3 regions of the Kistimonas ophiarachnellae genome follow, and region 3 is predicted to be linked to each of the others. Evidence: predicted binding sites of a transcription regulator. Region 3 holds the regulator's gene; each other region holds the start of a gene.
What was found. The regulator LexA, encoded in region 3, represses DNA repair genes until DNA is damaged. The targets are predictions, from matches to a motif close to TACTGTNTANNTANACAGTA.
Positions count from the first base shown of each region.

Region 1 (10,662 bases), on a different contig from region 3:
AGGTAACGAACCCGTTTTGCTTTTTCCTTTGGGTCTTTTACCGGTGCGGCCCCAAATTTTTTCACGTTGACCTCACATGCCTGCTGCTTCCAGTCTTCCTCAAAAGCCTCAAGCTGTATTGACACCAGCTCAGCAGCAATGCCTTTTTGCAGCAGTTCCTGCTTGATTCTCACCGGCCCCAAACCACGAGAAACACGACTACGTACAAAACTTTCCGCAAAGCGCTCATCGGATAACAGCCGATCTGCCTCCAAGGCACCCAATACCACTTCCAGCATTTCCGGCGTTTCAGCCCGGCTGCGCAGTTTCTGCCAGAGTTCTTTCCGGCTATGTTCGCGGCGCGCCAGCAAATCCATTGCCGCCCGCCGCAGTTCTGTTTCAGAAGAAGACATAATCCATCCCATATAAAAACGGCGCTTACCCCTTTAGAGGTAAACGCCGTAGCATTCAATCCAACTCAGAAAACTCAGGCCAGTGTCAGCTCTTCATTTTCTTCCGCTGCGTTTTCAGCTTTCTCTTCGGTCTGGGGCTCAGAAGAGGTCAACAGCTGGCGCCGAATTTCAGACTCAATCTCTTCCGCAATCGCCGGGTTATCCTGCAGATACTGCGCGGCATTCGCCTTGCCCTGGCCAATCTTGTCACCTTTATAGGCGTACCAGGCGCCAGCCTTATCGACCAGCTTCAGCTTAACGCCCAGATCAATCACTTCACCCATACGGTAGATACCCTTGCCATACAGGATCTGGAATTCAGCCTGACGGAACGGTGGCGACACCTTGTTCTTGACCACTTTCACACGGGTCTCGTTACCGATGACTTCATCACCCTGCTTCACAGCACCGGTGCGACGGATATCCAGCCGAACACTGCTGTAGAATTTCAGAGCATTACCACCGGTTGTGGTTTCCGGGTTGCCGAACATGACACCGATCTTCATCCGGATCTGGTTGATGAAGACCACCAGACAGTTGGCCTGCTTAATGGAACCGGTCAGCTTACGGAGCGCCTGGCTCATCAGACGAGCCTGAAGACCGACGTGTGAATCACCCATCTCGCCTTCAATTTCCGCTTTCGGTACCAGGGCCGCGACAGAGTCGACAATCACGACATCTACTGCACCGGAACGTACCAGCATATCGGTGATTTCCAGCGCCTGTTCACCGGTATCAGGCTGAGACACATACAGGTCGTCAACATTGACACCCAGGCGACGGGCATACTCAGGATCCAGTGCATGCTCCGCATCCACAAAGGCACAGGTTGCGCCCTGCTTCTGGGCTTCTGCGATGACACTCAGCGTCAGGGTTGTCTTGCCTGATGACTCGGGACCATAGATTTCAACAACACGTCCTTTCGGCAGACCACCAATACCCAGCGCAATATCCAGCTGCAGGGAACCGGTTGAAATTGCCGGAATCGGTTCATGCTTCTGGTCACCCATGCGCATGACGGTGCCCTTGCCGAACTGTCGCTCAATCTGGCCAAGCGCCGCCTGTAACGCCTTTTTCTTGTTGTCATCCATCTGACGCACCCTCACAATTAATCCGACCTTTGCCGGCTGGCACCTTCAACGGCATCATCCAGCCCGCAACGCTAAAACAACTGTATACTTAAACAGTATTAAAACACACAATCTGATATTCGACTAGTCGACAATAAAATTTAATCTGACCGCCCGTTTAACCCGCATCCTGTTCAGCTAATCGCAAGAGGCCTGAAAGTGCTGTCACAACTGCCTGCTGCCGTATTTCAAAGCGATCACCGCTAAAATGACACACCCGAGCTTCCGTAGGCTGACCTTCCTGAGACCATGCCAGCCACACGGTACCTACTGGCTTTTCGGGACTACCGCCCTCCGGCCCGGCAATACCGCTGATCGCGACTGACAGCTCTGCACCAGCATTCCGGCGCGCGCCATAAGCCATTTCTGTCACCACTGCCTCGCTAACAGCACCATTTTGAGCCAGTGTTTCAGCCTTCACACCCAGCATCTGCTGCTTGGCCTCGTTGGCGTAGGATACATAACCATAGCCGAACCAGGCCGAGCTGCCAGCCACCGACGTTATGGCTTCCGCCACCCAGCCGCCCGTGCAGGATTCCGCTGTGGCGACCCGCCAGCCCTTTTTCAGTAATACTTGTCCCAGCTGCTGCGCAAGATCATGAACCTCTACCTGCATCCTACCCACCGCTCCTGCCAAAATGTTATCGTCGACTAACGTCAGATCAACCTGCAACCTCAACAAAGCACACAACAGAATTGCTGAATAGAGACATCGCTAACAATCGCCACCTTATCTTGAAAGAGGTTTTGCACAAAACCTCTCATGATCTCGCTATTTCAAAACCGCACGATCAGCAATCCCAAGCGTTTACATAGATAGAAAGGGATTAGTTACTGGAACGAACAACGCTCAGGCACGAATCAAGCGTAACAACTCATCCGTCTGGCGCTGCATCAAAACCACATCACCCCGACTTTCAACATTCAATCGGATAACCGGTTCTGTATTGGACAGACGCAGATTAAAACGCCACAACCCCATGTCCACAGAAATACCGTCTGTATGATCCACTGAAACAGCATCGGCTTCATAAACCGCAAGCACCCTGTCAATAGCCCCCTGCGGATCATCCAGCTGACTGTTAATTTCGCCAGAAGACGGGAACGCCTTGATACGCTCAGCAACCAGTTCAGAGAGCGCCTGTTCTTTTCGAGACATCAACTCTGCCACCAGCAACCAGGGGATCATTCCGGAATCACAGTACGCAAAATCACGGAAATAATGATGGGCGCTCATTTCTCCACCGTAGACGGCATCTTCCTTACGCATTCTCTCCTTGATAAAGGCATGGCCGGTTTTGCACAGCACTGGCTCCCCACCGGCTGAAGTGACCTGATCAATCGTGTTCCAGGTCAGACGGGGGTCGTGAATAATTTTGGCCCCGGGGTTATGTACAAGGAAAGCCTCACCCAGCAACCCGACAATATAGTAACCCTCAATAAAGGCACCCTTTTCATCGAACAGGAAGCATCGATCAAAATCGCCATCCCAGGCAATCCCCATATCTGCACCATGCTCAATCACAGCATCCGCTGTCGCAGCACGACACTCAGGCAATAACGGGTTCGGTATACCATGCGGAAAGGCGCCATCAGGCTGATGGTGAATCTTGACAAACTCTACCGGAACATCCTTGGCACGAAAATGTGCCTCAATAGCATCCACTACATGCCCAGCAGCACCGTTACCCGCATTCACGACTAATTTAAGGGGTCTTAATGCTGCGACATCAATATAACCCATAATGTGAATGACGTAGTCGTCGAGCGTATCCACTTTGTCATAACTGCCTCGCTCAATGACGGGTGAAAAGTCATTACGTTCAGCTAACTGCTCAATTTCGCGCAAACCGGTATCACCACTGACAGGCTGAGCGCCCGCACGGACCAGTTTCAAACCGTTATAGTCCATGGGATTGTGACTGGCAGTCACTTCAATCCCACCGTCTACACCAAGATGAAACGTCGCAAAATACACCTCTTCCGTACCGGCCATACCAAGGTCAAGCACATTCACACCAGCGTCCCTCAACCCATCAATCACTGACTGTTTAAGCGATTCACTGGTCAGGCGGACATCACCACCTATCACAACCTTTTTGGGTTTTAGGTATTCACCATAGGCCCGGCCAATCCGGTAAGCGATTGTTTCATTGAGTTCATCAGGCAGGCGTCCACGAATATCGTAGGCTTTGAAACAAGTAAGGCTAGACATAAATAACCAGTGAATAACAAATGGATAATGCTTAACGAGGAAACGGCCAACAGGACTTTCGACCGAGGTCTGCGACAAGCATAACCCAATCAACCTTCCCGATAAACGAAACACCTCAACCGGTTTTCCGATCCCGCTAAAATCTGCCTGGAAAAAACTTCTGGAAAACCAAACCTCACGTCAAGAGCAACGACGTCACACCATCTTACTTGCCCTGAGAGCACCATAGACCTAGTTTGTGGATACCTGCTCATAAGAAAGTACAAGATTACGACAATTACACGAATTTATTTCCTGACACCAGATACCGTACAATCTCTCCATTTACCCGGTCACGCCGGTGACCTGACAAGAACGACCTGATCCGGATCATCATGACTCAAGCAGCAAAAGCCAGCGATAACAAGCAAACCCCCATGATGCAGCAATATATGCGCATCAAGCAGCAACACCGGGATCAGCTGGTTTTTTACCGCATGGGCGACTTTTATGAGCTGTTCCATGATGATGCAAAAAAAGCCGCGTCACTGCTCGACATCACCCTGACGGCGAGGGGCCACTCCAACGGGCAGCCCATTCCGATGGCGGGCATCCCCTTTCATGCTGCGGAAGGTTATCTCGCCCGGCTCGTCAAGCTGGGTGAATCGGTTGCTATCTGCGAACAGATTGGTGACCCCGCAACCAGCAAGGGGCCGGTTGAACGTAAAGTTGTCAGGATCATCACACCGGGCACCGTCAGCGATGAAGCTTTATTAGAAGAACGGAGTGATAACTGGCTGGCCGCCCTGCATGTGCAGGATGATCTTTACGGGCTGGCCATCATGGACATCACCAGCGGTCGGTTCCACGTTCTGGAAGTCAAAGGCCTGGAAGCCATCCTTGGTGAACTCCAGCGCCTTAGCCCGGCGGAACTTCTGACCAGTGAAGACCAGGTTTTTGATAGCCTGATTGCACAGCGCAATGGTTTCCGGCGCCGCCCGCCCTGGGATTTCGATCTTGAAACAGCGCACGACCTGCTGACCCGCCAGTTCAAAACCAAAGATTTGTCCGGCTTTGACTGCAGCCATATGACCGTTGCCATTGCTGCCGCCGGCTGCCTGCTGCAATACGCAAAAGATACCCAGCGTACCGACCTGCCCCATGTTCGCACCTTGCGGGTTGAACGTCGTGAAGACTGCGTGGTGCTCGATGCGGCCAGCCGTCGCAACCTCGAGCTGGATACCAACCTTAACGGTGGTCGTGACAATACCCTGTTGTCGGTGATGGATAAGACCGCGACGGCAATGGGAAGTCGCCTTCTCTGCCGCTGGATTAACCAGCCACTCCAGAATATTGATCTGCTGCGTGAACGCCAGTCAGTTATTCTCGCCTTGTTGTCGGATTATCGGTACGAACCTATTCATTCGACACTCAAAGGCATTGGTGACATTGAACGCATACTTGCCCGTGTTGCGATTCGCTCGGCACGCCCTCGTGATCTTGCCCGGTTGCGTGATGCACTTTCACGCTTACCGGACCTTCAGACACAGCTGAGTGCAATTGATAATGTCCGACTAAACCAGCTGGCTACCCAAATCAGTGAGCATCCGGAGCTGGTTGCCATTCTGCAAAAGGCCGTTATTGAAAATCCGCCGGTTGTCATCCGTGACGGCGGCGTGATTGCAGAGGGCTATGACGAAGAACTCGACGAACTCCGCGCCATCAGTGAAAACGCCGGCGATTACCTGCTGCAGATGGAAAAGCGGGAAAAAGAAGAAACCGGCCTCTCGTCACTGAAAGTGGGTTACAACCGGGTACACGGTTATTTCATTGAACTGAGTCGCCGTGAAGCGGAAGACGCACCGGTTAACTATATTCGTCGCCAGACGTTGAAGAACACCGAACGTTTCATTACCCCTGAACTGAAGACATTCGAAGACAAAGCACTCTCCAGCAAAAGCCGCGCGTTGGCGAGGGAAAAGGCACTGTACGAAGCCTTGCTTGAAATCCTGGCCGAACAGCTGCTGCCACTCCAGGATACGGCTCAGGCCATTGCGGAACTGGATGCCCTGACCTGCTTCGCTGAACGCGCAGAAACCCTCAATCTCGCCTGCCCTGAACTCACACAGGGTGAAGGAATTATGATTGAAGAAGGTCGACACCCTGTTGTCGAACAGGTATTGAACAATCCGTTCGTAGCCAACAGTCTCGACCTTCATCGTGACCGGCGCATGCTGATTATTACTGGCCCAAACATGGGCGGTAAATCGACCTATATGCGGCAAACCGCGCTGATTGTGCTGCTTGCCCATATCGGGAGCTTTGTACCGGCAAGCCACGCAAAGATCAGCATTGTCGACAGAATTTTTACACGAATCGGCTCATCGGACGACCTGGCAGGCGGTCGCTCAACCTTCATGGTGGAAATGACAGAAACTGCTAGTATCCTCAATAATGCGACAGAACGCAGCCTGGTACTGATGGATGAGATCGGTCGCGGCACCAGCACCTTCGATGGACTCTCTCTGGCATGGGCCTGCGCGCATCACCTGGCCGACCAGATCCAGGCTTACACCCTGTTCGCTACACACTATTTTGAAATCACCCAGCTGCCTGAATCCTGCCAACGGGTGGCCAATGTTCACCTGAATGCCACAGAGCACGACGATCGGATCGTATTTTTACATGCCGTCCAGGAAGGGCCTGCCAGCCAAAGTTACGGCCTTCAAGTTGCGCAACTCGCCGGCGTTCCCCGTAACGTGATCCTTCAAGCGAAGGACAAACTGCATCAGCTCGAGCAAAAACCCAATGATGCAGAACTGCAGCCTGAACCACCCGCTACCCACAAGCGCGCACGAAAAGCAGCCAACCCATCCCCTCAGACGGACCTGTTTGCGCTTCAGGCACCCCATCCGGCCGTGGACATCATTGAACAGCTGGACGTTGATGATATATCACCACGCGAGGCGCTGGATTTACTGTATCGATTGAAAAAAACGGTTAAGTGATCAGACGGTTCTATCGATAGTAAAAAATCATCTTAATCCGAAGGAACGACGAGTGCCGGTTACCTGTAACCGGCCAGAGTTTACTGTTAGACTAGCGTCCGAAATAACCATTGACTGGATCACCCCGGTACCGTGACAGCCAACAGACAGGGTTGATAACTGGTCGGCGCTAGAATAACAATCAAATCAGCCTATGAAGATGGAGTAACCGCTATGGCTTTTGTAGTGGGTGAGAACTGCATAAAGTGCAAGTACACAGACTGCGTCGAAGTCTGCCCTGTAGATTGCTTTTATGAAGGCCCGAACTTCCTGGTCATCCACCCGGACGAATGTATTGACTGCGCACTCTGTGAACCGGAATGCCCCGCTAACGCCATTTTCTCGGAAGACGAAGTCCCTGAAGATCAGCAGGAGTTCATTGAACTGAATGCGGACCTGGCTGAAATCTGGCCCAATATCACCGAAAAGAAAGATTCGCTGCCGGATGCCGAAGAGTGGGACGGCGTAAAAGGCAAACTGGAGCACCTGGAACGTTAATCACGACACTAAAAAAGCCATGGTAAACCATGGCTTTTTTGTATCTATGAATGCAAATACATTAACTGAACAACGATTCGCTTGAAAGCCCCTGCTTTTCGAGAATACAACGCAAACGCTTCAATGCCTCAACCTGGATCTGTCGCACTCTCTCACGGGTCAGGCCAATTTCCTTGCCTACTTCTTCCAAGGTACTGGTTTCATAGCCCCGCAATCCGAATCGCCTGGCAACCACTTCACGCTGCTTCTCGGAAAGTTCACTCAACCATTTATCAATACTGTCGTTGAGATCACTATCCTGCAGCAGAACTGCCGGATCGTTTTCACGGATGTCCGAAATCGTATCCAGAACAGATTTATCAGAGTCATGCCCCAGGGGCGTATCTACTGACGTCACCCGTTCATTCAAACCCAGCATCCGCTTGACATCATCAACCGGCTTGTCGAGCAGATTAGCGATTTCTTCGGGGGTTGGATCATGATCCAGCTTCTGGGTCAGCTCACGTGCTGCACGAAGATAGACATTCAGTTCCTTGACAACATGAATCGGAAGCCGGATCGTCCGGGTCTGATTCATGATGGCCCGTTCGATCGTCTGTCGTATCCACCACGTTGCGTAGGTGGAGAACCGGAAGCCACGCTCAGGATCAAACTTCTCCACCGCCCTGATGAGACCGAGATTACCTTCCTCAATCAGGTCGAGCAGCGATAAGCCTCGATTAACATAACGACGAGAGATTTTCACGACAAGCCGGAGATTACTTTCAATCATCCGTCTACGACCTGCTTCCACACCCTTCCTGGCCAACCGGGCAAAGTGCACTTCTTCTTCCGGGGTCAGCAAAGGCGAAAAGCCGATTTCGTTGAGGTACAACTGTGTAGCATCCAGCGACTTGTAAAATGCATCATCGTCGCGTTGCCGATGACCACTTTGACCACTTACCGCTGCTGTACGTTGCACTGCTCCTTCATTCGGTAACTCCGAACTGGAATCAACTTCACTTTCGAGCGAACCTGAATCAAACTCCTCTCCATGGACTACACTTTCGCTCACTTCATCCAGCTCTACCTCTTCCCTTTTTAGTGCCATAAGCGCCAATCCTGTTAATGAGATGGTCCCACTCACAGTCGAACAGCTAGAGGGCTGCATCGACGACCCTAAACTATCAGGTCCGTCTATTTTTTTGCCAAACCACAACTTCTGTACATCAGCGTTTTGACAGATAAAGAAGAGGATCTACAGGTTTACCATTACGCCGAATTTCAAAGTGCAGTTTAGGCTCACTCGTCCCTGTAGAACCTATTTCGGCTATCTTCTGACCCGCTTTAACTGTGCTTCCTTCCCTGACAAGTAATGCCTTGTTGTGAGCGTAAGCACTCAGATAGCTGCCATTATGCTTGATAATGATCAGGTTGCCGTAACCTGTCAGACCACTGCCGGCATAAACCACTTCACCTGCAGCCGTCGCAAATACAGGTTCCCCGATCTTGCCAGCGATATCAATACCCTTGTTAACCCTTCCCTGGGCTGAGAAGCGTGAAATCACCTTGCCTTTGGCTGGCCAGCGCCAGCTGGAAACCCGGACATTATCGGTAGTTTTTTTGACCGGAGAGACTGGCTCTTTTTTATACACCTTGGTTTTAGTCGTTTTTGCGGGCTGCGGTTTTGACGCTTTTGCAACAACTTTTGGCTTGGAATAAGTCGTCGCAGCGCGACCGGAAAGCGTCAGCCGTTGACCCGGATAAATAACGTAGGGAGAAGCGATTCTGTTAGCGGATGCTAACCTTCTATAATCCTGTCCATAACGCCATGCGATGGAAAAAAGCGTTTCACCCGGTTGAACAACATGGGTGCCACTCATGACAGTTTCAGGGCGAGTCCGATTACTGACCGGTATATCAAGACGCTGATGCGAGCAGCCCGAAACCAGGAAGGCCAACATCAGCAGCGTGATATTTTTTGAGCAAACGTTTAAATATTTTCGTAACGTCATCTCGTTTTGTTTAATACGCCAGCCAAACCCTTTAACCATATTCCAAGCTGTCTATTTATTATCCTTTTATCTTAAAAAAGGATTGTTATTACCAATCTATCTAAAAATTCAACTTTGGGTCTTTTAATTCATGGGTAGTAAAGTGTTTACTACCCAATAAAAAACAACATAACGCAACAAACACAATACTTATCGTCAATAAAATCAAACCAATCACTTCAATTGGTTGATACTTTTGAACGTCCATACCACTCAAATACCGACACAGCAATCACAGCGATCACCATCAGGGCAACGGCCGCCGCTAGTTCAGGTGATTGTCCCGTTAAATGCTCATACTGCCAGGGCATGACATTCACTTGCTGAACGGGGATTTGAGCACCATTATCTGCCAGTTCCCACGAGAGCGTTTGCTTCCAGGGCCAGATTTTTTCTATTGCCCCCAGCATCAACCCAACAAGAAAAGCCAACGTCGTCTGACGATAATAGCTGAGCAACCATGAAAGGACGTGCGAAAACAACAAAAGACCTACGACGCAACCCACGGCAAACACAGCCAGTATGCCAATATCAAACTGTGTAACCGCCTGTAGAATCGGTGCGTAAAAGCCGAGCAATAACAAAATAAAACTGCCGGAAATACCTGGCAGAATCATCGCGCAGATAGCCAGCGCACCGGCCCATAGAAAGGAGTACCATGCGGGTTGATCAGCGATTCCCGGTGTTGCATGCCCGATCAAAACAGCCATACCAACGCCTGCAGCCAGCGCAACAAAACGTCCCGGTGACCAGTGAGTGACATTACGCAATATTAACAGGGCAGAAATGACAATCAGCCCGAAGAAGAAAGACCAGACCTGGATTGGCCAGACGGCCAGGCTGTAGGTAATCAACCGCGCCATGGTAAAGACGCTGAACAGAACACCACCAAACACAGCAACCAGAAATGTGCCATCCACATGACGCCAGCAGGCTGCCAGTCCCTCACGGAAAAGCATCTTCAGTGAAGTCGGCCCCAGCTTTTTAAGACTGTTCAGCAGGCGATCATAGATACCGGTAACAAAAGCAATCGTACCACCGGAAACCCCGGGCACGACATCGGCCGCGCCCATCAGCGCACCTTTAAGGAAAAGTATCAACACATCTAACGGCAACATCACGTCACACAACCAACTTAACAATAATCTCAATAACGGTTATTCGACAGTCCCTGCCAGCAGCGGTACAAACCTGACTGCCTCAAGAATCTGCTCGGTATACCCCTTGTCTGTCCGGGTCACACACACCAGCAACTGATCCCCATCAGGTCCAACCGGGATGACCATGCGCCCCCCAACAGCTAACTGCCCAAGCAGTACCTGCGGCATT
Region 1 is NZ_BAAJPA010000014.1:62,672-73,333, forward strand. Features, by position in the region: gene AC27K1_RS17055 (regulatory protein RecX) at 1-392, opposite strand, end outside; gene recA (recombinase RecA) at 467-1,522, opposite strand; gene pncC (nicotinamide-nucleotide amidase) at 1,680-2,177, opposite strand; gene cpsG (phosphomannomutase CpsG) at 2,412-3,776, opposite strand; gene mutS (DNA mismatch repair protein MutS) at 4,151-6,763, shown strand; gene fdxA (ferredoxin FdxA) at 6,977-7,300, shown strand; gene rpoS (RNA polymerase sigma factor RpoS) at 7,362-8,390, opposite strand; gene AC27K1_RS17090 (peptidoglycan DD-metalloendopeptidase family protein) at 8,509-9,333, opposite strand; gene AC27K1_RS17095 (DUF368 domain-containing protein) at 9,513-10,406, opposite strand; gene AC27K1_RS17100 (protein-L-isoaspartate(D-aspartate) O-methyltransferase) at 10,491-10,662, opposite strand, start outside.
Region 1: the regulator LexA is predicted to act here: its motif matches at 1,601-1,620, upstream of recA (recombinase RecA).

Region 2 (10,662 bases), on a different contig from region 3:
GGTATTGGTCAATAAAAAACTAAAGACGTTGAACAATAGCGGTTGCGTATTTTGTCGTCTGCTGGCTTGAGGCTCTTAAAGCTGAGTGGTTTGGAATTGGGTGATTATCTATAAAAATAAGTATGATGTTGGTGTTAATGAGTAAACTGTTTCTGATAAAAAAAGGCTCCCTGAATTATGGAAGCCGTGATTATAAGTAAGATTTTTTATTTTAAATTGTTGCGGATGGATGGAATCTCCTATTACATATGCTATGTGTTGTTTAATTTTTGGTGTAGTGAAATATTCGACATTTTAAAGCGGTGATCTCAGTAAAAAGTCTCGAATACCCCCTCCTATCCATTTCATTGTTGCTACAAATCCTGTTTCCATTTCAGGAACGCCAGCAGCAATGGCCGCTTCATCATATGATGATTTTCCTAAACAAGGTATATTATCTATATCATTCTGTGTTTTAGCATTTTCCCGTGCAACATATGCTGGTGCCGTTAGTTCTTTAAAGTTGACGTATTCGTTAACATCAATCATTTCACGAACGCCTTCAGCAATAGCCGTTTCATCATATGATGCTTTTCCTGTGCATGGCGTATTATCAATGTCAGTATATGTTTTAGCATTTTCTCGAGGAACATATGCCGGTACAGTTACATCTTGGATGTTAACATATTTGTTGACGTCAACAATTTCAGGTTTAGGCTTGTTGCAAAGTGAAATAGCCCAATCTTTTAATGATTTTAAGCCCCGTCCAAGATAATTGAATTTCTTGCTTAGACATTGGCCAAATTGTGAAAATGCTTCCTTAATTGCAATCACTTTTCTATTACATGCTGAGGTTGTAACGTCTTTCGTAGGGATTGAATAGGACTCTCCATTTTTACCTAGGCGAATAATTGTAGAGTCAGCTCCATAAGATACGTTCCCATTTCTGATGGCCATGATATATACCTCCTTTGTATATCATTAATAAAACTGCTTTAGTTTTCCTGTGAATGATTTTGTATCGTTGAAAATATAAATGAATATTCGGATTTTGTAATTAATACAATGGTTTTATCGACTAAGGTCGAATGTTCCGTCTGCTATGTAATGTATTCATTAATAGCAGACGGATTTTAGCGGTTTATTGTGCCGCGAAGATTAATCGAATCCCGTCCAGACGCAGCTGCGCCTTTTGCAGGCACTGGTGGCCAATGGCCGCCTGCTGCTTCAGGAACTCAATTTCCTCATCACGGATATTCGGGTTGACGGCTTTCAACGCCGCCAGTCGCCGGATTTCCCGGGTGACTGACTGAATCAATTGCTGGCAAGCCTCATTGATGATATCCGCCACGCGGGTGCGGGCGTAATCCTCAGCCTTGTTGACCATCTTGAGAATGGGTTCGCGCTGAGCCTTGACGACCTTGCGAGCCATCGTGGTCTTGAGCTTCTGCAGCTGACTGTCCAGCCCTTCAAAACCGACCTTGTCAGCCAGGTTGTTCAGGTTGGGGTCAATCAGTGTGCGAATTACCGTGGGTGGCAGGAATCGGTGCAATTGCAGTTTCCTGTCTCCGCCGGCTTCAACCACAAAGACGGCTTCCATGAGCATGGTGCCGGGTTTCAGTGCCTTGTTCTTGATCAGCGCGACCGACGTATTACCGGTTTCACTGGTCAGCAGCATTTCCATGCCTTCGCGTACCATGGGGTGTTCCCAGGTGACGAACTGCATGTCTTCACGAGCCAGGGCTGTATCGCGGTTGAAGGTGATGGTCGTGCCATCAGCAGGCACAGACGGATAGCTCGAGACCGTCATATGGCTGCCGGGCCGGACAATCAGGCAGTGTTTGGAGTGATCCTCGGTTTCGAGGCCAAACCCTTCCATGAGGCGTTCCAGGTAGTTTCTAAGAACCTTCGGCGTATCCTCTTTGCGAATTTCGGCGGCAAGATCGCGGGCGCTGCCTGCACCTCGCGAGTTAAGCTCCAGCAGACGATCCCGGCCCTGTCGCAGGTTGCCGGCAATTTCCGTGTTCAGGGTGAGGGTTTTGCTGATCAGCGTATCGCTGCTTTCACTTGCCTCATCGTCTTCGGTCGCTTTTGTTTTGCTGACCCATTCGGTGAGTTCTTCGCCCAGTTCGGAGAAAACAACGCTACCGGCAGGGCAAGTGTCGGCAAAAGCATCGAGCCCTTCGTGGTACCAGTGAAACAGGCGAGCCTGTCCGGTACCTTCGAGGTAAGGCACGTGGATACGGATGGTTTCAGACTGGCCAATCCGGTCAAGCCGGCCAATACGCTGTTCCAGCAGGTCCGGGTTGAAGGGCAGGTCAAACAGCACCAGGTGATGGGCAAACTGGAAGTTCCGGCCTTCGCTGCCTATCTCTGAGCAGATCAGCAGTTGTGCGCCGTATTCTTCATCTGCAAACCAGGCGGCCGCACGGTCACGCTCAACGATGGACATGCCTTCGTGGAACACTGATGCCTGTGCGCCTGAAGTAATGCGCAAAGCCGCTTCCAGATCCATGGCCGTGGTGGCGTTGGCGCAGATGACCAGCACTTTCTCCTTTTTCAATAGTTTCAGGAGATTCGCCAGCCATTCGACCCGGGGGTCAACTTTCCACCAGGGATCCATGTCATCAACCTTGATGTTGGCCTGGTAGGACAGCTCCGGAAACAGCTGGTGCTTGAGCAGATGCCCGGATTCCCGGGATTCTTCCAGTGCAATCTGGTACAGCTCCGGCAGGGGTTGTGGATAACCCTGCACGACGCGACCGGGGAAGCCGGGGACAGAGGCGCGCGTGTTCCGGAACAGAATACGGCCTGTGCCATGGCGGTCCAGCAACAGACGAATCAATTGCTCTTTTGCCTGGTCGTAAGCTTCCTGTTCCCGGTCTTCAGCGGTCAGACTATCCAGCAGAGGCTGGGCTTCTTCTCCCACCAAAGAGGCAATGACCGCTGCCTGTTCTTCGGGGAGTTGCTCGGCTTCCAGTAATTGCTGAACGGCTTTGGCCAGCGGCTCATATCCGGCGGATTCTGTGCGGAACTGTTCCAGGTCATGGAAACGGTCCGGATCCAGCAGACGCAGTCGAGCGAAATGGCTTTCCACACCCAACTGTTCAGGCGTTGCTGTCAACAACAGCACGCTGGGGGTACAGTTTGCCAGTGTTTCGACCAGCTGATATTCCGGGCTGCCGCCCTCAGATTCCGTCCACAACAGGTGGTGGGCTTCATCGACTACGAGAAGATCCCAGCCAGCGTCAACAACTTGCTCCTGGTGCTCCGGATGGTCGCGCAGGAATTCCAGGCTGGTCAGAATCAGCTGTTCGCTGCTGAAGGGGTTGTCACCATCTGCATTTCGGCAGCGTTCTGCATCGAATACGCTGAAACGCAGGTGGAAACGCCTTAGCATCTCAACCAGCCATTGGTGAACCAGCGGCTCCGGAACCACAATCAGTATGCGCTGTGCCTGACCGGTCAGCAGTTGCTGACTCAGGATCAGGCCGGCTTCGATGGTTTTACCAAGACCCACTTCATCCGCCAGCAAAACGCGGGGGGCAAAACGGCTGCCCACTTCATTCGCAATATGCAACTGATGGGGAATCAGGCTGGCGCGCGCGCCAGTGAGACCCAGCAGGGGCGACTGGATGACCCGGTTGTAATGACAGAGAGTCTGGTAACGCAGAGAAAAGTTGCTGTTCAGGTCAATCTGACCTGCCAGCAGACGATCCTGCGGTTTGTTAAATTCAATAAAATTGCTGAGACAGGACTCGGGGAGGTCCCGTTGCTCACCATTGTCTAGCGTGCCGGTATAGGTAACCAGGCCGTTTTCTTCCCTGACGCCGGTGACGGTGAGTGACCAGCCTTCATGACTTTCAACGGTATCGCCCACCGCGAACATGACGCGGGTCAGCGGACAGTTTTCCAGTCGGTAGACACGGGTTTCACCAGTGGCGGGGTAGAGTAGCGTTACCGTTCGCGCCTCAATGGTAAGAATGGTGCCAAGCCCCTGTTCGATCTCTGTGTCACTGATCCAGCGTTGTCCAGAAACGAATGTTGCCATAGGGGTTGCCTGCTCCCTCTACATAAAAAGGGGCGTATGTTAGCGGATAACCGGAAAGACTCAATATGGGGGTGACCGAAACGGGAAACAATCCGGATGATTGGTATCGGTGCACAGCATAGGTGAAGCAGGAACGTTTGGAGAATAAAATGCCGGAAAGTAAGCCTTTCCGGCGAAGCAGGGATTTACCTGAAAGCATCCAAAGATGTTGGAGTGGGAGGCACCTTCGGATAACGGCATTCAGTCTACGCTACCGCTCCGGGGTTTACAGGGCAGGCCGGGCGCAGGTTTGTTGTCGGGCTGTGCCTATCAGGCGGGCTCGGGTTCGAAGACTGGCTGGGTTTCGTTAAGCAGTTCCAGCACTAGTTCAGGTTTACCCTTGAACGCTTTGGACAGGGTGTCCTTGTGACGGGCCAGCAGCAGGCCGATGTTTTCTGCCAGTTCTTCGTCCAGCGTACTGAAATGCTTTTCCAGCAGGCTGCTCAGGTTGGCAGCCAGCTCCAGTTGACGATCGTACTCTTCGGCAGCTTTCTTATCTGCAAACATGCTTCCGTCCCGGTCACATTGCCACATGGGGATAACGGCCATGGTGGTCCTCTCGGTTTTTGTCTGTGATATTCTGTATATCTATACAGTATTCTAGGGCAGGTATTGGCAAATGTTAAGTCCTGATTCCGGTAGAAATGAAATGAGCGATGAAGTTATCACCTTGCAGGGTGGTGTCTGTCGATACTGGCCAACCTGGCTGACGGTTGATGAAGCCAGCCAGCTGTATCAAGCGCTGCTGGAAACGGTGGCGTGGCAACAGGATAAAATCCAAATGTTTGGTCGAACCCTGCCATTGCCGCGCTTGCAAGCCTGGTATGGCGATGCCGGTGCCAGCTATCGCTACTCGGGGATTCAGCTGGAGCCGTTACCCTGGTTGCCGATTTTGCATGTGCTGAAAATGCGGGTTGAGCAAGCCACAGGAGCCGAATTCAATAGTGTTTTAGTGAACCTTTATCGATCGGGTCAGGATAGTAATGGCTGGCATGCGGATGATGAACCAGAGCTGGGGGATGATCCGCTGGTGGCATCTCTTAGTCTTGGTGCGATGCGACGATTTCAGTTGCGTCATAAAACCGATCGTTCCATCCCTGTGCGAACCCTGATGCTTGAGGCGGGTTCGTTGCTATTTATGGGGGCAGGTATGCAGCAGCACTGGCAGCATCAGGTTCCAAAGACACAAAAAAGTGTATCTCCTCGAATCAACCTGACTTTTCGAAGGGTTATTGATCTGTGTCAATAGGGTGGTTTCCGGGTACTGCTAGCCTGAGTTCATAAAGAGAACGAAAATGCTGGAAGGAGGGGATTATGTATCTGGATACTGTTGTGATAGCGGGCTTACTTACCGTTGGATTAGTGATTGCATTTGGTGGTGGTTTCGCTTGGTTTATCAAGAAAGATATAGAACGTCATTCTGAGAAGTAAGTGCAATCAATCGAGAGTGGTTTTTGAGTAGTAGCCACTCATGCGTTGTTTTCTTGTTTTATGATTCTTGCGATAGTCAATTTCTTTTCTTGTCTGTTTGAAATACGTGGTGTTCTGCTCGTATAGTTCGCGCTTTCTTCTTACTTTCTATTTTCTCTGATGCCTCGAATTTGTTGCTCACGTTGCCGTCGTCCTGAATCGGTCTGTTACTGCCATGATTTGTTCGCTCATGAGGCACCGGTCGATATATTGATCCTCCAGCATCCTGATGAATCCCGTCATGCATTGAATACGGCAACCATTGTTACACTTTCAGTGGGTAATGCAGCGATTCTTGTCGGTGAAGATTTTTCGTCAGATAACCGCCTGCTAAAGAGATTGAATGACCCGGACTGCCAACCTTGGTTACTTTTCCCAAAAGATGGCGCGGTATCACTGGCCACAGTGGCAAATGCCAGACAGGGCGATAAGAAACCCTTGTTTATTCTTTTGGATGCCACATGGCGTAAAGCGCGAAAAATCTATTACCTGTCCACCTGCCTCCATACACTCCCTGCCGTGCAGATTACGACGGATAAGCTATCTGCATATCGTATTCGCAAGGTGCCGGCTGCCGGCTATCTTTCTACCGTTGAAGCCGCAGTAGAAGTGCTCAATGCCTTTGATCATGATCAGGACTCCTGTGACCGCATGCTGGTGGCATTTGACCGGTTAATTGGCAATCAGATTACTGCTATGGGGGAATCTTTATATGCCAAAAATTATGGCAAAGAGCCGATGAGTTGAGTTGGGATCTTCTCTGTTTCACTGTCAGGTTTTGATAGTGATAAGTCTTTCCAGCAGGCTAGTGTGTTATCATGCGAGACCATCGTTACAGACATCGTCGGTCAGTGGCATCGATAATCGCAGGTCGCAAGTATGGAAGTACAGGAACGGATAGAAAGTAAACTGGCATCAGCATTCGCCGGTGCGCATTTGGAAATTGATAACGAAAGTCACATGCATAATGTGCCAGCCGGTTCGGAATCCCATTTCCGGGTAGTTCTGGTGAGTGACAGTTTTGTCGGGAAGTTACCGGTCAAACGGCATCAAATGGTCTATCGCGTACTGGCTGAAGAGCTGGAGAGCGGTGTCCACGCCCTGGCGTTACATACCTATACGCCGGATGAGTGGCAAACCGTTAAGCAGGCGCCGGATTCGCCTAATTGCAAAGGGGGCGGAAAATAACCCCCTCTGAAAGGCTATCTTGCCAGCTCAGCTGAGCAGTTGCTCTGTGATCATAGGTCAAGCAGGCGGGTGAAAGCTGCCATGGCTTCAGGGTCTCCCGCCTTGATCTTGTTAGCAATGATATGGTGAAAGAAGTATTTGAAGTCCGGATGTTCCTGGGCTGCATATAAGCTCTCGTCACCTACTAACACCGGTGTATTTTCCACTTTCTCACTGTCTGCCAGCATGGCCTGAATAGCGCCATTGTTCAGAAGGCGCCAGCTGGTTACCTGGGTTAGTGTGATAGTCTGGAATTTGTCGCCCGTTAGTACCGCGTGTGTACCAATGGGATCAGGGATTTCCTGGATAGTGTCTTTTTCAGTGAGATATTCAGCGTCGTAATAAGAGGCTGAGCTTTCCAGCTCCACGACCTTGTGCAGCGGTGCATCATAAAACACCGTTTCGTGGAAGTTATCGTAATAGCCTTCCCAATGTCCGTTTAGCGGATCATTCAGTTCACGGCAGGAAACCAGTCGGCTCAGCCAGGGCACCATCGCATCAATTTCACCATTCTGGTTCAGCGCCCAGCAGAGAATTTTCATGCTGAAGAGTTTGTCCGGATTGGCATCGTTGCTGTACAGCATTTCCAGCCCGTCCAGCTCAGGGGCAATACGGATAATTTTGCTGGCTTCGTCAGGATTCCAGGTCCTACCGGTAAACAGGTCGACAACCTGTCCGTCGCCTTTGTCGGCAGACGGGGTGTCGTTATTGCTGTCACTACCCATTACAGCTCCTTCTGACAGGCGGGCCGGCATCCTGCCGGCCGGTGAAATATGTGGGCCGATAGAGTTATGTATCGCCCATTTTCAGGAGGGCTGAACGATGAATCAGGCGGTTTGGGGCGCCACCATCCGGCATCGGTTCAGACTGGTGGCATAGAAGCGCAGGCCAAGCAGCAGTGCAGCAATCGTCAGGCCTGCTACCAGCCCGATCCAGAAGCCCCGTGGGCCCATTGCGCCGCCAGTGATATCGGTCATGCCAAGGATATAGCCCATCGGCAAGCCAACGGCCCAGTAGGCCATGACGACGAGGAACATCGGCGTACGGGTATCCTTATAGCCGCGCAGCGATCCAACGGCAGCCGCCTGCATGGCGTCAGAAAACTGGAAAATAGCCGCATAAAACAGCAATGCAGAGGCGGCCTGTATGACTTCCGGGTTACGGCTGTAGATGCCGGCAATCATCTCAGGGGCGACAAGCATTAACCCCGCACTCAGGCAGGCGCAGAACAGGCTGACGGCATGACCGACATAGGCTGCAAACCGGGCTTTTGCCGGGTTATTGGCGCCGAGCGACTGCCCCACCCGAATGGTGATGGCAAAGCTGATGCTCAATGGCAGCATGAACGTCAGTGAGGAAAAGTTCAGAGCCACCTGGTGGCTGGCAACCGTACTGGCACCCAGACGACCAATCAGCAGGGCGATAATGGCAAAGATACTGCCCTCAATGAACATGGTCATCCCGATGGGGAAGCCCAGTTTCAGGTGTTCCGCGATCCGTGAACCGACAGGTCGGTCGATGGCAGCAAAGATGCCCCGAGACTTATGCTTTCGGCCAAAGGCGGTATAGAGCATCATCATGATCGCCATGCTCCAGAAGGCGAGTGCTGTCGCCCAGCCACAACCTACGCCGCCCATGGCAGGGAAACCGAATTTGCCATAAATCAGGATGTAGTTGGCTGGAATATTGAGCAGCAGTGCAAGGACGCTGAACACCATGGCGGGCCGGGTATCAGATGTGCCTTCGCAATAGGCATTCAATGTCTGGTAAATAGCGATGGCAGGCGCACCATAGGCCAGTGCCTTCAGGTATTCATCAGTGATGACGATCAGGTCCGGTGACACCTTCATCAGGCGCAGCAACGGCTCGGTGCTGTGCAGATATATCATGGCCACCAAACCGGCAATCAGTGCGATCCAGAGCCCTTGTCGGACTTCGCCGGCAATATCCTCTGTTTTACCCGCACCAAACAAATGGGCGACAGTGGGGGTGGTTGCCATCAAGGTACCCCTGACCAGCAGGTAGAAGGGCATCCAGAGGCTGCCGCCAATGGCAACGGCGGCAAGATCACCGGCGCTGGCCTGGCCGGCCATGCTGGTGTCGATAAAGCCCATCCCACTCATTGATAACTGGGAGATGATGATGGGGGTCGCGAGGATCATCAGTTCCTTCGCTTCGGCCATAAAGCGCTGGAACCGGGTGGCTTTGCTGTGCATTGAAAACTTCTGTCGTTTTTACGGTATATAAAAAGTTATTTGTCGTTAGTTTTGATATTAAATTGTTATAAAAACGAGAGAAGTCAGTATTGCTACTCAATATCTATCGGTTTTAGAGGGAAAGCTCGAAAACTCCGGGTTATTAATCAAGATATTCCCGCTTTAAGCCGTCCAGCGTATGGGCGCAGCCATAAAAGCGTGCAAGGGCATCGGTAAAACGCTGTGCTCTGGCGGGTAAGCCTGTGCGAATGATCGTTTGGATTCCGTTAAATATACTGTCTTTAAATGCGTCAGAGGCGCTGTTGCCTGTCATCAGATTATCTGCGCTGATTCGGAAACGGTACCGACAGGCGTTGGCAAAAATCCACTCAAATGCCTGCGGTCTGACTTCTACCTGTTCAAACAGGTGTTGTTGTTCAGGCGTCCGGCCATCCGGCTCATACCAGTAGCCGTAATCCACCTGTTGGCGACGCGCGGGACCGGCCACGCACCAGTGGGCCACTTCATGCAGGGCGCTGGCAAAATAATCATGGGTGAACAGGATACGGTGTGTGGGGTTATCGGGTGTTGCCGGCTGATAAAGTGGTTCGTTGTGACCACCAACAAGCTCGGTATTGTCCGTTGCAAGAAAGGTTTTGTTAAACAGTGTAACCAGGTCCTGGGCGTCGTGCTGCATGATAACGTCAATGTTGCCGGAGGTTTGCTCAATGCCGTGGCGCATTATACCATCCGGTCATCTTGGCTATCAGGTTTATGCGGGCGTTGAATGAAAATTGTCGCCGATGAGAATATTCCGCTGGCGGATGTGTTTTTTGGTGGTTTGGGTGAGGTTGTCAGCGTTCCCGGCCGTACACTGAATGCCGCGCAAGTGGCCGATGCGGATGTGTTGCTGGTTCGTTCTGTCACTAGGGTGAATCGTGAATTGCTGGAAAACAGCAAGGTACGGTTTGTGGCTTCTGCGACCAGTGGTATTGATCATGTGGATACAGACTGGCTAAAGGAAAAGGGAATCGGCTTTGCTCACGCGCCCGGTTGTAATGCCGATTCTGTCGTTGAATATGTCCTCAGTGTGATCAATGTTCTGTCAGAGCAGCTTGGTTTTGCCCTGAAAGAGCAGGTTATCGGTATTATTGGCAAAGGTCAGGTCGGCGGGCGGTTACTGCGTCGCTTGGAGGTATTGGGTGTACGCTGTCTGGTACATGACCCTTTTGCACCGGTCGAGAAAACCGAACAGCAGGCTGAGCTGAATGACCTTCTCAAGAATGCCGACATTATTTCACTGCATACTCCTCTTACAAAGGATGGCGATCATCCAACCTTCCATCTGTTGAATGAACATCGTATTGGGATGATTCGTCCGGGCAGTATTCTGATCAACAGCAGCAGAGGACCGGTTGTAGACAACCTCGCGTTGCTGGATCGATTAAGGCAGGGAGATATGTCTGCCGTGCTGGATGTCTGGGAGCAGGAGCCCGACATTAATCCTGAGTTGCTGGATCATGTTGCCATCGGCACGCCCCATATTGCCGGATACAGCCTGGAAGCAAAAATTCGTGGTACCGGAATGATTTATCAGGCGCTATGCCGATATTTTGGGTTTCCTGCCCGGGTTAGAATCAACAATGTCATGCCGATTCCTGTATTACGGAGTATGACGTTCTCAAGCGATGTACAGGCGGA
Region 2 is NZ_BAAJPA010000006.1:257,631-268,292, reverse strand. Features, by position in the region: gene AC27K1_RS09885 (hypothetical protein) at 295-936, opposite strand; gene rapA (RNA polymerase-associated protein RapA) at 1,121-4,030, opposite strand; gene AC27K1_RS09875 (YebG family protein) at 4,340-4,618, opposite strand; gene AC27K1_RS09870 (alpha-ketoglutarate-dependent dioxygenase AlkB family protein) at 4,719-5,318, shown strand; gene ccoM (cytochrome c oxidase subunit CcoM) at 5,384-5,500, shown strand; gene AC27K1_RS09860 (tRNA-uridine aminocarboxypropyltransferase) at 5,660-6,286, shown strand; gene AC27K1_RS09855 (BolA family protein) at 6,419-6,727, shown strand; gene AC27K1_RS09850 (hypothetical protein) at 6,778-7,491, opposite strand; gene AC27K1_RS09845 (MATE family efflux transporter) at 7,594-8,982, opposite strand; gene AC27K1_RS09840 (elongation factor P hydroxylase) at 9,125-9,703, opposite strand; gene pdxB (4-phosphoerythronate dehydrogenase PdxB) at 9,749-10,662, shown strand, end outside.
Region 2: the regulator LexA is predicted to act here: its motif matches at 4,648-4,667, upstream of AC27K1_RS09875 (YebG family protein).

Region 3 (10,662 bases):
AAGGCAGGCATCAGAGAGGGCTTGGGGCTTATTCATTGCTGCCACCCTCTGCCTGTGCTTCAAGCTCATTCGCAACTGTTTCAAGCCTATGAGCGATAACATTAAGCAGAACGCCGAAATCTTGAGCTTTGATCTGGGATTTATTATCAAGATCGGTACAGATGCTGACTAATGAACGAACTGCTTCAATAGCATAACCCAGCTTATCTAAAGAATTACCTACTTCCGCTGCATTTATGTAATTAGCGTCAAACATGGCAAGAGCCTCCTTGTAGCGATTTTACCGCCACCGGAGGTTGCAATCTCTGAGGGTGGCGGACTGAATAGGGTTGCAACAACCGGCCTACAAGGTACCGGCCCGACAAAGTCGGCCCTATCCAGCCCACCATAAAAAGGCTGGTCTTTGCACACAAAAAAAGACGCTTTGGCGTCTTGTGCGCCTTGTAGTATTCCGGGGTTGCAATCCCGACACTGGATTTTGCCAGTGTCCTACCAATCTATACCTTTACGGTTTCCGATGCAACAGGTTCCAACAAAGGCCAACACAATATGTATGCTCATGAGTCGTTTTATTTTGCTGCATTTTCTTACTTTAAAATGGTCGTTTTCTGGAATTACTACAGACCGCTCTTCAGAAAAGAACCAAACAAAACACATAAACACGCAGATATTTGGAATATTTGGTTCTTTTCTGAGCTTCTACGGTTCCTTTCCGAAAAGAACCGCGTTCTTTTTATTTCGAAGCTATCTCATTGTTTTTGTTGTATTTATAGAGAAAAGAACCGCTTATCTCATTTTATGGGTAGCGGTTCTTTTCTCTGCAAAGTGTGATTGCAATCTCCAGACTTGCATACGTTCCCTTTCTAAAGAGGCGCGTTCCCTTTTGAATAGGAACACGTTCCTATTTAAAAAACACATATCTATTTGTTTTTATTAGCTTTTTACAGAAAGGGAACGTTTATCTCATTTTATACAGAGCGTTCCTTTTCATTGGAATGACAACTGGTTACATCTTTATACATCGAATCGGCTGTAACTCGCGAGTTAAAGGGGCTTAAAAGGGGTTTTATGTTTTTTCAGGGTATGGCCAGACAACGGACAAATTTTATGAAAAATTGGGAATTTTCGTCTCATTTTGCAAGCGAATACACGACACTTTAAGTTTATATAAAAACACTCGCAACCCCTTGTAAATACTGAACTTTCACCCATTTATACCCACACTTATGCAGCTATACCCGCCTTTTTCGTTCTATCTCATTCCTTATGTTCGTATACACTTAAATAAACAAATCATCGCTACCCGACGTTGTTTTTTTCTCCGATCAACTCTGATTACTGCAACATACCAACGACATTTATTATTGCAGACACCAAACAACTGTATATAATCACAGTTACTGTATATAACGACAGAATAGGTAGCGGCATGATCAAGCTCACTCCCCGTCAGGCAGAAATTCTGGCTCTCATTAAATCCCATATTGAGAACACCGGCTTCCCCCCGACGCGCGCCGAAATCGCCAAAGAGTTGGGATTCCGTTCACCGAATGCTGCAGAAGAACACTTACGGGCCCTGGCCCGCAAAGGTGCGATTGAAATCATTTCCGGCGCATCTCGAGGCATTCGAATTCCCGATGACAACCCCCATGAAGCCGAAGGCTTACCGATCATCGGTCAAGTTGCTGCCGGTATGCCGATCCTTGCACAGGAACATATCGAAGATCACTGCAAGGTCAACCCGGAATTTTTCCATCCAAAGGCCGACTATCTCCTGCGCGTTAAGGGAATGAGCATGAAAGACATCGGCATCATGGATGGTGACCTGCTGGCAGTCCATCGCACATCCGATGTGCACAATGGCCAGATCGTTGTAGCCCGTATTGACGAGGAAGTCACAGTGAAACGGTTTGAGAAAAAAGGTGCCAAAGTCTTGCTTCACCCGGAAAACGAAGAATTTAACACGATAGAAATCGACTTGAAAACCGACCACCTCACCATAGAAGGACTCAGTGTCGGGGTTATTCGCCATTAAGGCTAATGGATGATCAATAAAACAGCTTAAGCAAAGTAAACCAGGGCTTTTTGGAGAAACTGATGATGTATTCGATGATTCAACCGCAAACGCTTCATCCGCACAAATTCGGACTCCACCAGCCATCCGGAATGAACGAGGCGATCTATCAAGATGATCGCCCTTATGGCCGAGTCAATGAAGTGATTGCCCCGGCCTTCAGCAGCCTCAGCATCTGCCTGATCACACCGATCCTGTCGCAGCTGACCCGCAACCATGACGACCGCTGGCTTACCTTGATCGCCTCATCGGCCTTTACCAGCGAAATCAGCCATTGGCTGAAAAACGCCGATCTGAATACCAACAAACTGCTCATGCTGACAGCCGACACGTCTGATCAAGCGCTAAACCTCGCCTGCCGCGCATTAAGCAGTGGCAATAGCCATACGGTTGTTGCCTGGATAAACGACCTGTCTGAACAAGGTCTTGATCAACTGGAGCGAGCCGCTACGTTCGGAAAATCGGATGCCCTGGCGATTCGGGGCCGAAAAACCACTAACAAGCAACCCGTATTGCCTGATTTTTTCAGTGCAGCCTGCGCCCGATGAACAGAGAAGCCTCTGCTTCATCGACGCCGGTGGCAGCCTGCATCCCGGCATTAAGCATCACTTTGGCGACATCTAGATAGCGGTTATCAAGATAATCCAGCGCATCTGATGAAAACTTCAGAGTTAGTAGCGTGTTGTGATCATGGCGGGTTCTTAAAACAATCTCACCCTCGGAAATCTCAACAATTTCTAACACATATTCATCTGACATCTACACTGCTTTCCTGATTGCATGGCGAAGAAATGACCGGCACGGCGCGGAATCAGCAAAGGATACTGCCGCTTGCCATCACCATTCAACCATTTGCGACCGAACCCAGGCAATCATTGCTTTCAATGATTCATAAATTATTCGGTAGCTTTCAGGTACATCAGAAAATTTAACCGTATGACTGCCGACTTCCTTGAGTGGAATACACTCAACAGGTGCAGCTTCAACAACACCTGCTGCGGAAGGCAGCCAGCAGTCATCCCATTTCTTCAGCAATGCTGACAACCAGCTTTCCGGCGTTTCTTCAAGCTGTAGCAGCGCAGACAACTCCGCGACCGTTTTGCCATATTTCTCAACAACCAGAGCCGCCTGTTCAGCCGTTTCAGTGCTGACATCAATATCAGCCGCTTCCAGCATTTCTGCTAAAAGCGAGCGATAAGCGCCAACAGCATGAAACAGAAAGCTTTCCCGGCAAGCCTCACCTTCAACAGGCAAGGCTTTACTGGCCAGAAGGGCCTCCCAGTGATCGAGATTGAGACGGGCCATATGCAATTTCTGATTGGTTCTGACCCGCACGGACTGCTTCATGCCTGTTTTTTCTTCTTGGTCTGTTTTTCCTGCCAGCGGCCATCTTCGTAAAACGCCTGCCAGCCTGTTGACTTGCCATCCACTTCAGTCATGACGTACTGCTGACCGGTTTTACGACTAAACCGGATAATACTGGGATTACCATCAGGATCAGTAGCAGGTGCATCCAGAAGAAAATGATACTTGCTATCGATTTCTTTCCGGTGAGGAATTAACTCACTCACAAGTGGCGCACGGGTTTCCCGATTTTTCGGAAACTGGCTCGCCGCCAAGAAGAGACCTGACGCGCCATCACGCAGAATGTAGGTATCATCAACCTTAATACACCGCAGCTCCGGCATGGGCACAGGATCCATTTTCGGCGGCGCTGGCTGGCCATTTTTCAGCAGTTTACGGGTATTGCTGCACTCACTGTTGGTACAACCAAAATATTTACCAAACCGGCCGCTCTTCAGCTGCATTTCAGAGCCGCACTTGTCACATTCCAGCGTTGGGCCTTCATAACCCTTGATCTTGAACTGTCCCTTTTCAATTTCATAACCGTCACAATCCGGATTATTACCACAGATATGCAACTTGCGCTGTTCATCAATCAGGTAGCTGTCCATCGCTGTACCACACTTGCCACATCGATGCTTGGCACGGAGCGCATTCACTTCTGCGTTCTCGTCATCCGCATTGATAGCTTCTTCACCTGGCACCAGGTTGATCGTAGTCTTGCAGCGTTCTTTCGGCGGCAGGGTGTAACCAGAACATCCGAGGAATACACCTGTACTTGCTGTACGGATCTGCATATGACGACCGCAGGCCGGACATTCAATCGCTGTCAGTACAGGCTCGTTAGCACGCATACCACCATCGGTTTGCTCAGCCTGCTCCAGCTTCTGCTTGAATTCTGCGTAGAAGGCATCAAGCAGCTGCTTCCATTCTTTCTGGGATTCCGCCACTTCATCCAGACTCTCTTCCATCTTCGCAGTAAAGCTGTAGTCCAGAAGATCATGGAAGTTTTCTACCAGGCGGTCTGTGACGATATCGCCAATTTTTTCTGCATAAAACCGTCGATTCTTCAGCGATACGTAACCACGATCCTGAATCGTGGAAATAATCGACGCATAGGTCGACGGACGGCCAATACCTCGCTTCTCTAACTCCCTGACCAGCGCTGCTTCAGAAAAACGTGCAGGAGGACGAGTAAACAGCTGACGAGGATCCAGCTTATTAAGGTTCAGACTCTGCTGAGGCTGGATATCCGGCAAAATTACGTCTTCACCTTTCTTGGACAGTGGCGGAAGAACCCGGGTGAAGCCATCAAATTTCAGCGTACGCCCCTTGGTTTTCAGTTCAAACTGTCCTGCCTCAACGGTGATACTGGTGCTCAAATACCGTGCAGGCACCATCTGACAGGCAACAAACTGCCGCCAGATTAAGTCATACAAACGTTCGGCATCTTTCTCCAGTCCGGACAAGGTACCCGGCGAGGCATCAACATCAGAAGGACGAATGGCTTCGTGAGCTTCCTGTGCGCCATCCTTACTGGAATAGATATTGGGCTGATCGGGCAGATAATCCTGTCCAAAACGGCCATTAATATAATCACGCGCAGATGCCACTGCCTCAGCACTCAAATTGGTAGAGTCGGTTCGCATATACGTAATATGTCCCGCCTCATAGAGACGCTGAGCCAAGGTCATGGTCTTCTTGACACTGAATCCCAGCCGCGTACTGGCGGCCTGCTGAAGAGTCGACGTGATAAAAGGCGCCGGCGCTTTAGTAGTCGTCGGCTTGTCGTCCCGCGAACGTACCGTATAACCCGCAGACTTCAATAACGCGAGCGCGGCATCAGTCTGCGCTTTGCTGACGGGTCGGAAATTTTCACCGTTTTCTTTGGTGATCTGGAATCGTGCCGCGTCACCACTGCCCGTAGCAAGATCCGCATACACTTCCCAGAACTCTTCAGGTACGAACTTTCTGATTTCGCGTTCGCGCTCGACAATCAAGCGGACGGCAACTGATTGAACACGCCCAGCAGAAAGGCCTCGAGCTATTTTGGCCCAAAGTAATGGTGAAACCATGTAACCCACGACACGATCAAGAAAACGCCGTGCCTGTTGCGCATTGACGCGATCAATGTTCAGACGACCGGGGCTCTGGAAAGCCTCGTTAATGGCACTCTTGGTGATTTCATTGAACGTGACACGGCGATAGTCGGCTACGTCAGGACCGATGGTTTCCTGCAAGTGCCAGGCAATGGCCTCTCCCTCGCGATCCAAATCCGTTGCGAGATAAACGGTTTCAGCGGCCTGGGCTAAACGACGCAGTTCATCGACCACTTTCTCTTTGCCCGGCAGCACTTCGTAGTGTGCATCCCAACCGTTTTCAGGATCAATGCCCATACGGCCGATCAGCTGCTCACGCGCTTTCTGCTTCTTATGCTTTTCTTTCTGCTCAGGTGTCATCTTGCGGGTTTCAGCCGCTGCCTTCGCCCGCGCTTTCGGATCAACAGGCGTGCGAGAACCACTGCCGCTGACCGGAAGATCCCTGATATGGCCGACACTGGATTTGACGATAAAGTCTTTTCCCAGGTACTTGTTGATGGTTTTCGCCTTGGCGGGCGACTCCACAATGACCAGTGATTTACCCATACTGTTTTTCACATCCTGTTGCGGGTTCCTGCCTCACGGTTCAGATCGGGACAGGGGAGCTATGCAGATCGCGTCAATATATAAGGTTTAACATACGCCGGGTCAAGAAAGCGAGCCAGGTGACTGATTCAAAAGCGTTTTATCTTTTTTACCAACAAACCAGCCCGGAAAGCTACCCCGCCAAATCAATTAAGGGATACCTTCTTCACCGCACGAATGCAAACACTGTTAAAACCGAATCTAGTGAATCAATGCGAGATACGCCAATAACAGTACGGATTGAAACACTGACAACACAACCATCCCCCGTCACTTGCTGTCATGCCAGATGGAATGTCAGACAGCTGAATGGATAGCGTTTTCCAGAACAATGAGACAATCGATCGTCCCCACGGACAGCGATCTTTTTCGGCGGAAAACTCTACTCTATTTGTCAGGGTAAAAACAACAGACCCCGGCAAAAGGTTACCGGGGTCTGATTTATTTCACACTTTTGGACAACGCCTTATACGCGCTCGATCACCGTGGCAATGCCTTGCCCCAGGCCGATACACATGGTCGCGAGTCCCAGGGTGCCGTCTTTCCACTCAAGCACGTTCAGGAGGGTGCCAGTGATCCGCGCACCGGAACAGCCCAGAGGATGGCCCAATGCAATCGCACCACCATTGAGGTTGACACGATCATCAATCTTATCGAGCAGTTTGAGATCTTTGGCAACGGGCAATGCCTGCGCCGCAAACGCCTCATTCAGTTCAAAATAATCAATATCCTCAATAGACAAACCAGCGCGCTTCAGTGCTTTCTTGGTAGCCGGCACAGGACCATAGCCCATAATTGCCGCTTCACAGCCCGCCACAGCCATGGAACGAATCTTGGCGCGGATATTCAATCCTGCCGCCTGTGCGCGCTCCGCAGACATTACCAGCAGCGCTGCAGCGCCGTCAGACAGCGCTGAAGAAGACCCTGCAGTCACAGTACCGCCTTTCGGGTCAAAGACCGGCTTAAGGCTACTCAATGCATCCAGAGTGGCGTCCTGACGGATAACCTCATCGATCTCGCACTTCACCTTAAAACCGTTGGCATCATGACCTTCGATGGCTACGACTTCATTCTTCCAGCGACCTTCTACGGTAGCTTCCCAGGCTTTCTTGTGGGAGCGCAGCGCGAATTCATCCTGCTGCTGACGGTTAATACCGTGCATACGACCCAGCATCTCAGCCGTCAGGCCCATCATGTTGGAGGCTTTCGCGTAATGCTTGGAACCTTCCGGGTTCAGGTCGATACCATGGTCCATTTTTACGTGGCCCATGTGCTCTACACCGCCGACCACAAACACATCGCCGTTACCGGTAGCGATGCCCATGGCCGCAGTATGCAGCGCCTGCATGGAAGAGCCACACAGACGGTTAACGGTCTGTGCTGCCACTTCACGGGGCAGATCGGCCAGCATCGCGATATTACGGGCGATATTCATGCCCTGCTCTTTGGTCTGGTTCACACAACCCCAGATCACATCTTCTGTTTCGCGGGTGTTCCAGTTCGGGTTACGTGCCTTGAGGGCCTCAACCAACTCGGCAGACAGCTTTTCTGCCCGAACATTACGAAACTGTCCATCTCTGGACTTACCCATCGGTGTGCGGACCGCATCGACGATCACCGCATCTCTCGGATTCAGACTCATGTCGTTTGCTCCTGAATTCTTATCAGGCCCGGTACAGGCCGGGCCAGGCGTTATCTGTTACGGAATATCCTGAACAACCTTAAAAGAAGGTTTTCCCTTCAGCGGCCATTTTCCGGAGTCCTTCTGTTGCCTGGTACAGCGGTCCGAGGTCCGCATACTTGTCAGCCAGGGCAACAAACTCAGCAACGCCCATTTCATCGATATAACGCAGCGCACCACCGCGGAATGGCGGGAAGCCAATGCCGAAGATGAGGCCCATATCAGCATCCGCCGCGGTCTGGACAATGCCGTCTTCCAGGCAGCGAACCACTTCCAGACACATCGGGATCATCATACGCGCGATAATTTCATCGGCTTCAAAGTCACGACGATCAGCACATACCGGCGCAATCAGCTCATAGGTGCTTTCATCAACGACTTTCTTCGGCTTCCCACGCTTATCGGTTTCGTACTTGTAGAAACCAAGATTATTCTTCTGACCCAGACGGTTGTTTTCGAACATCACATCAACCGCGCTCTTGAAGTCACGCTTCATGCGGTCAGGGAATCCGTCTGCCATGACGCCCTCAGCATGCACACCGGTATCAATACCGACGACATCCATCAGGTAGGCAGGGCCCATCGGCCAGCCAAAGCGCTCCATGACTTTATCGACTTGTTGGAAGTCGGCACCGTCACGCAGCAATCCGGCAAAACCGCCGAAATAAGGGAAGAGGACTCGGTTTACCAGGAAGCCCGGGCAGTCATTCACAACAACCGGCGTCTTACCCATGGCCTTGGCATAGCTGACCACAGTGGCAATGGTTTCTTCACTGGTCTTTTCACCACGAATAACTTCCACCAGCGGCATCATGTGCACGGGGTTGAAGAAGTGCATGCCACAGAAGTTTTCTGGACGATCCAGCGCTTCTGACAGCGTATTGATGGAGATAGTTGAAGTGTTAGACGTCAGGATTGCATCATCACGAATTTGCTTTTCAGCCTCAGCAAGAACGGCATGCTTGACCTTAACATTTTCAACAACGGCTTCGACAATAACGTCAACTTCCTTGAAGTCACCGTAAGACAGAGTAGGAACAATGCGATTGAGGGTATCACCCATCTTCGCCGCATCCATCTTCTTACGTTCAACCCGCTTAGTCAGCAGCTTCTTCGCCTCATTCAGGCCCAGATCAATACCGGCCTGATTGATATCTTTCATGATAATCGGCGTGCCCTTGTAGGCAGACTGGTAAGCAATACCACCGCCCATGATACCGGCACCAAGAACAGCTGCCTGCTTAACGGGCTTAGCTTTTTTCTCGTAAGCCTTGGCAGTTTTCTTCAACGCCTGATCATTAAGGAACAAACCGATCAGGTTACTGGCAACGGAAGTCTTGGCCATTTTAACGAAGCCTTTTGCTTCAATTTCAATGGCTTGATCACGTTTCTTGCCAGCATGCTTCTGCATGACCTTGATGGCTTCTACCGGCGCCGGATAGTTAGGGCCAGCCTTACCGGCGACAAAACCGATGGCAGAGTTAAACGCCATCATCTGCTCCATGGGGGGCAGTTTGACCGCATCCAGTTTTTCCTGACGCTTGGCCATATAATCCAGCTCACCGGCACCTGCGCGCTTAACCAGATCAGTCGCGGCTTCCAGCAGTTGCTCAGGCTCAACCACCGCGTCTACTGCACCGACTTTCAGCGCCGCATCCGCACGGTTTTCGTTGCCCATGCAAATCCACTCGATGGCATTGTCCGCACCGACAACACGGGACAGACGAACTGTTCCCCCGAAGCCCGGGAACAGACCCAGCTTAACTTCCGGCAAACCCACCTTGGCTTTGGTGGACATCACCCGGTAGTCAGACGACAGACACATTTCAAATCCACCACCCAGGGCCATGCCATTGATGGCAGTAACTGTCGGCACAGGCAGGTCTTCAAAGTTGCTGAATACGGCATTTGCTTTCAGCACCCAGCCCATCAGCTCTTCTTCAGGCAGGGCAAAAGTATTGGTAAATTCAGTGATATCGGCGCCGACGATAAAGACGTCCTTGGAACTGGTGACAACCACACCCTTGACATCACTGCTGGCCCTGATGGCATCAGTGGCTTCATGCAGTTCTTTCAGGGTGGTCTGGTTGAACTTGTTGACGGACTCCCCTTGCAGGTCAAAATTCAACTGAGCAATGCCATCATCCAGCAACGTGACGGTGATGGCCTGGCCTTCGTAAATCATGAACGTTTCTCCACGTTTGTGCGACACTCTAGGCCTGTACAACAACCCACTGCAGCCGAGGTCCGCACCGGGCATTGAAGGATTTTTTCACTGCCATTCCCTGGCTACCTGTTCGTGTTCTGACAACCGATCGCATGCGATTCATACGACCGTTTGAATCCGGTGTGAAACCTTCACGGAAAAGCTACGTAATGTCAAGGGTGTTTTAGGTATTTACCGACATTCCCAGAAATAACAACCGAACAGAATGCCCTGCAAAATAGCAGTTCTATTCACTGGCTACTGCATCATTGTTATTAACGTTCAAAGATTCAGAGACAGGCATCTCGAAGTGTGGTCAAAACAGCGTGAAGCTGATCAACGGTGTTTTTATCGCCCCGCTCATCCCACAAAGCCACCACGCTCATTTGCCGGATGGTAATCTGGACAACACCGGATGGGAGTTCTCTCAGCAATCCAGTAATAGACTGCTGATTAAGGGCATCCGGTAATACCCAGGCATGATTTGTCTGACGCTGAAGAACAATAGGCACATGAATATTCAAAGAGCGTTCGGTTGGCAGGACGTACTCCATCCAGTGGATCTCCGGATCACAGGCGCCCGGGAGTTTCTCCAAATCCTTGCACTCACTGACGTTCATTTTTTTTGTGAAGGCCGCCTGACGAAACGCCATCTGCTGACGCTCTCGTTTTG
Region 3 is NZ_BAAJPA010000002.1:276,149-286,810, forward strand. Features, by position in the region: gene AC27K1_RS03460 (hypothetical protein) at 1-36, opposite strand, end outside; gene AC27K1_RS03465 (hypothetical protein) at 29-256, opposite strand; gene lexA (transcriptional repressor LexA) at 1,430-2,035, shown strand; gene AC27K1_RS03475 (SulA-like leucine-rich domain-containing protein) at 2,110-2,622, shown strand; gene AC27K1_RS03480 (hypothetical protein) at 2,600-2,833, opposite strand; gene AC27K1_RS03485 (DUF6586 family protein) at 2,912-3,421, opposite strand; gene topA (type I DNA topoisomerase) at 3,418-6,063, opposite strand; gene fadA (acetyl-CoA C-acyltransferase FadA) at 6,569-7,744, opposite strand; gene fadB (fatty acid oxidation complex subunit alpha FadB) at 7,824-9,968, opposite strand; gene AC27K1_RS03505 (hypothetical protein) at 10,280-10,662, opposite strand, start outside.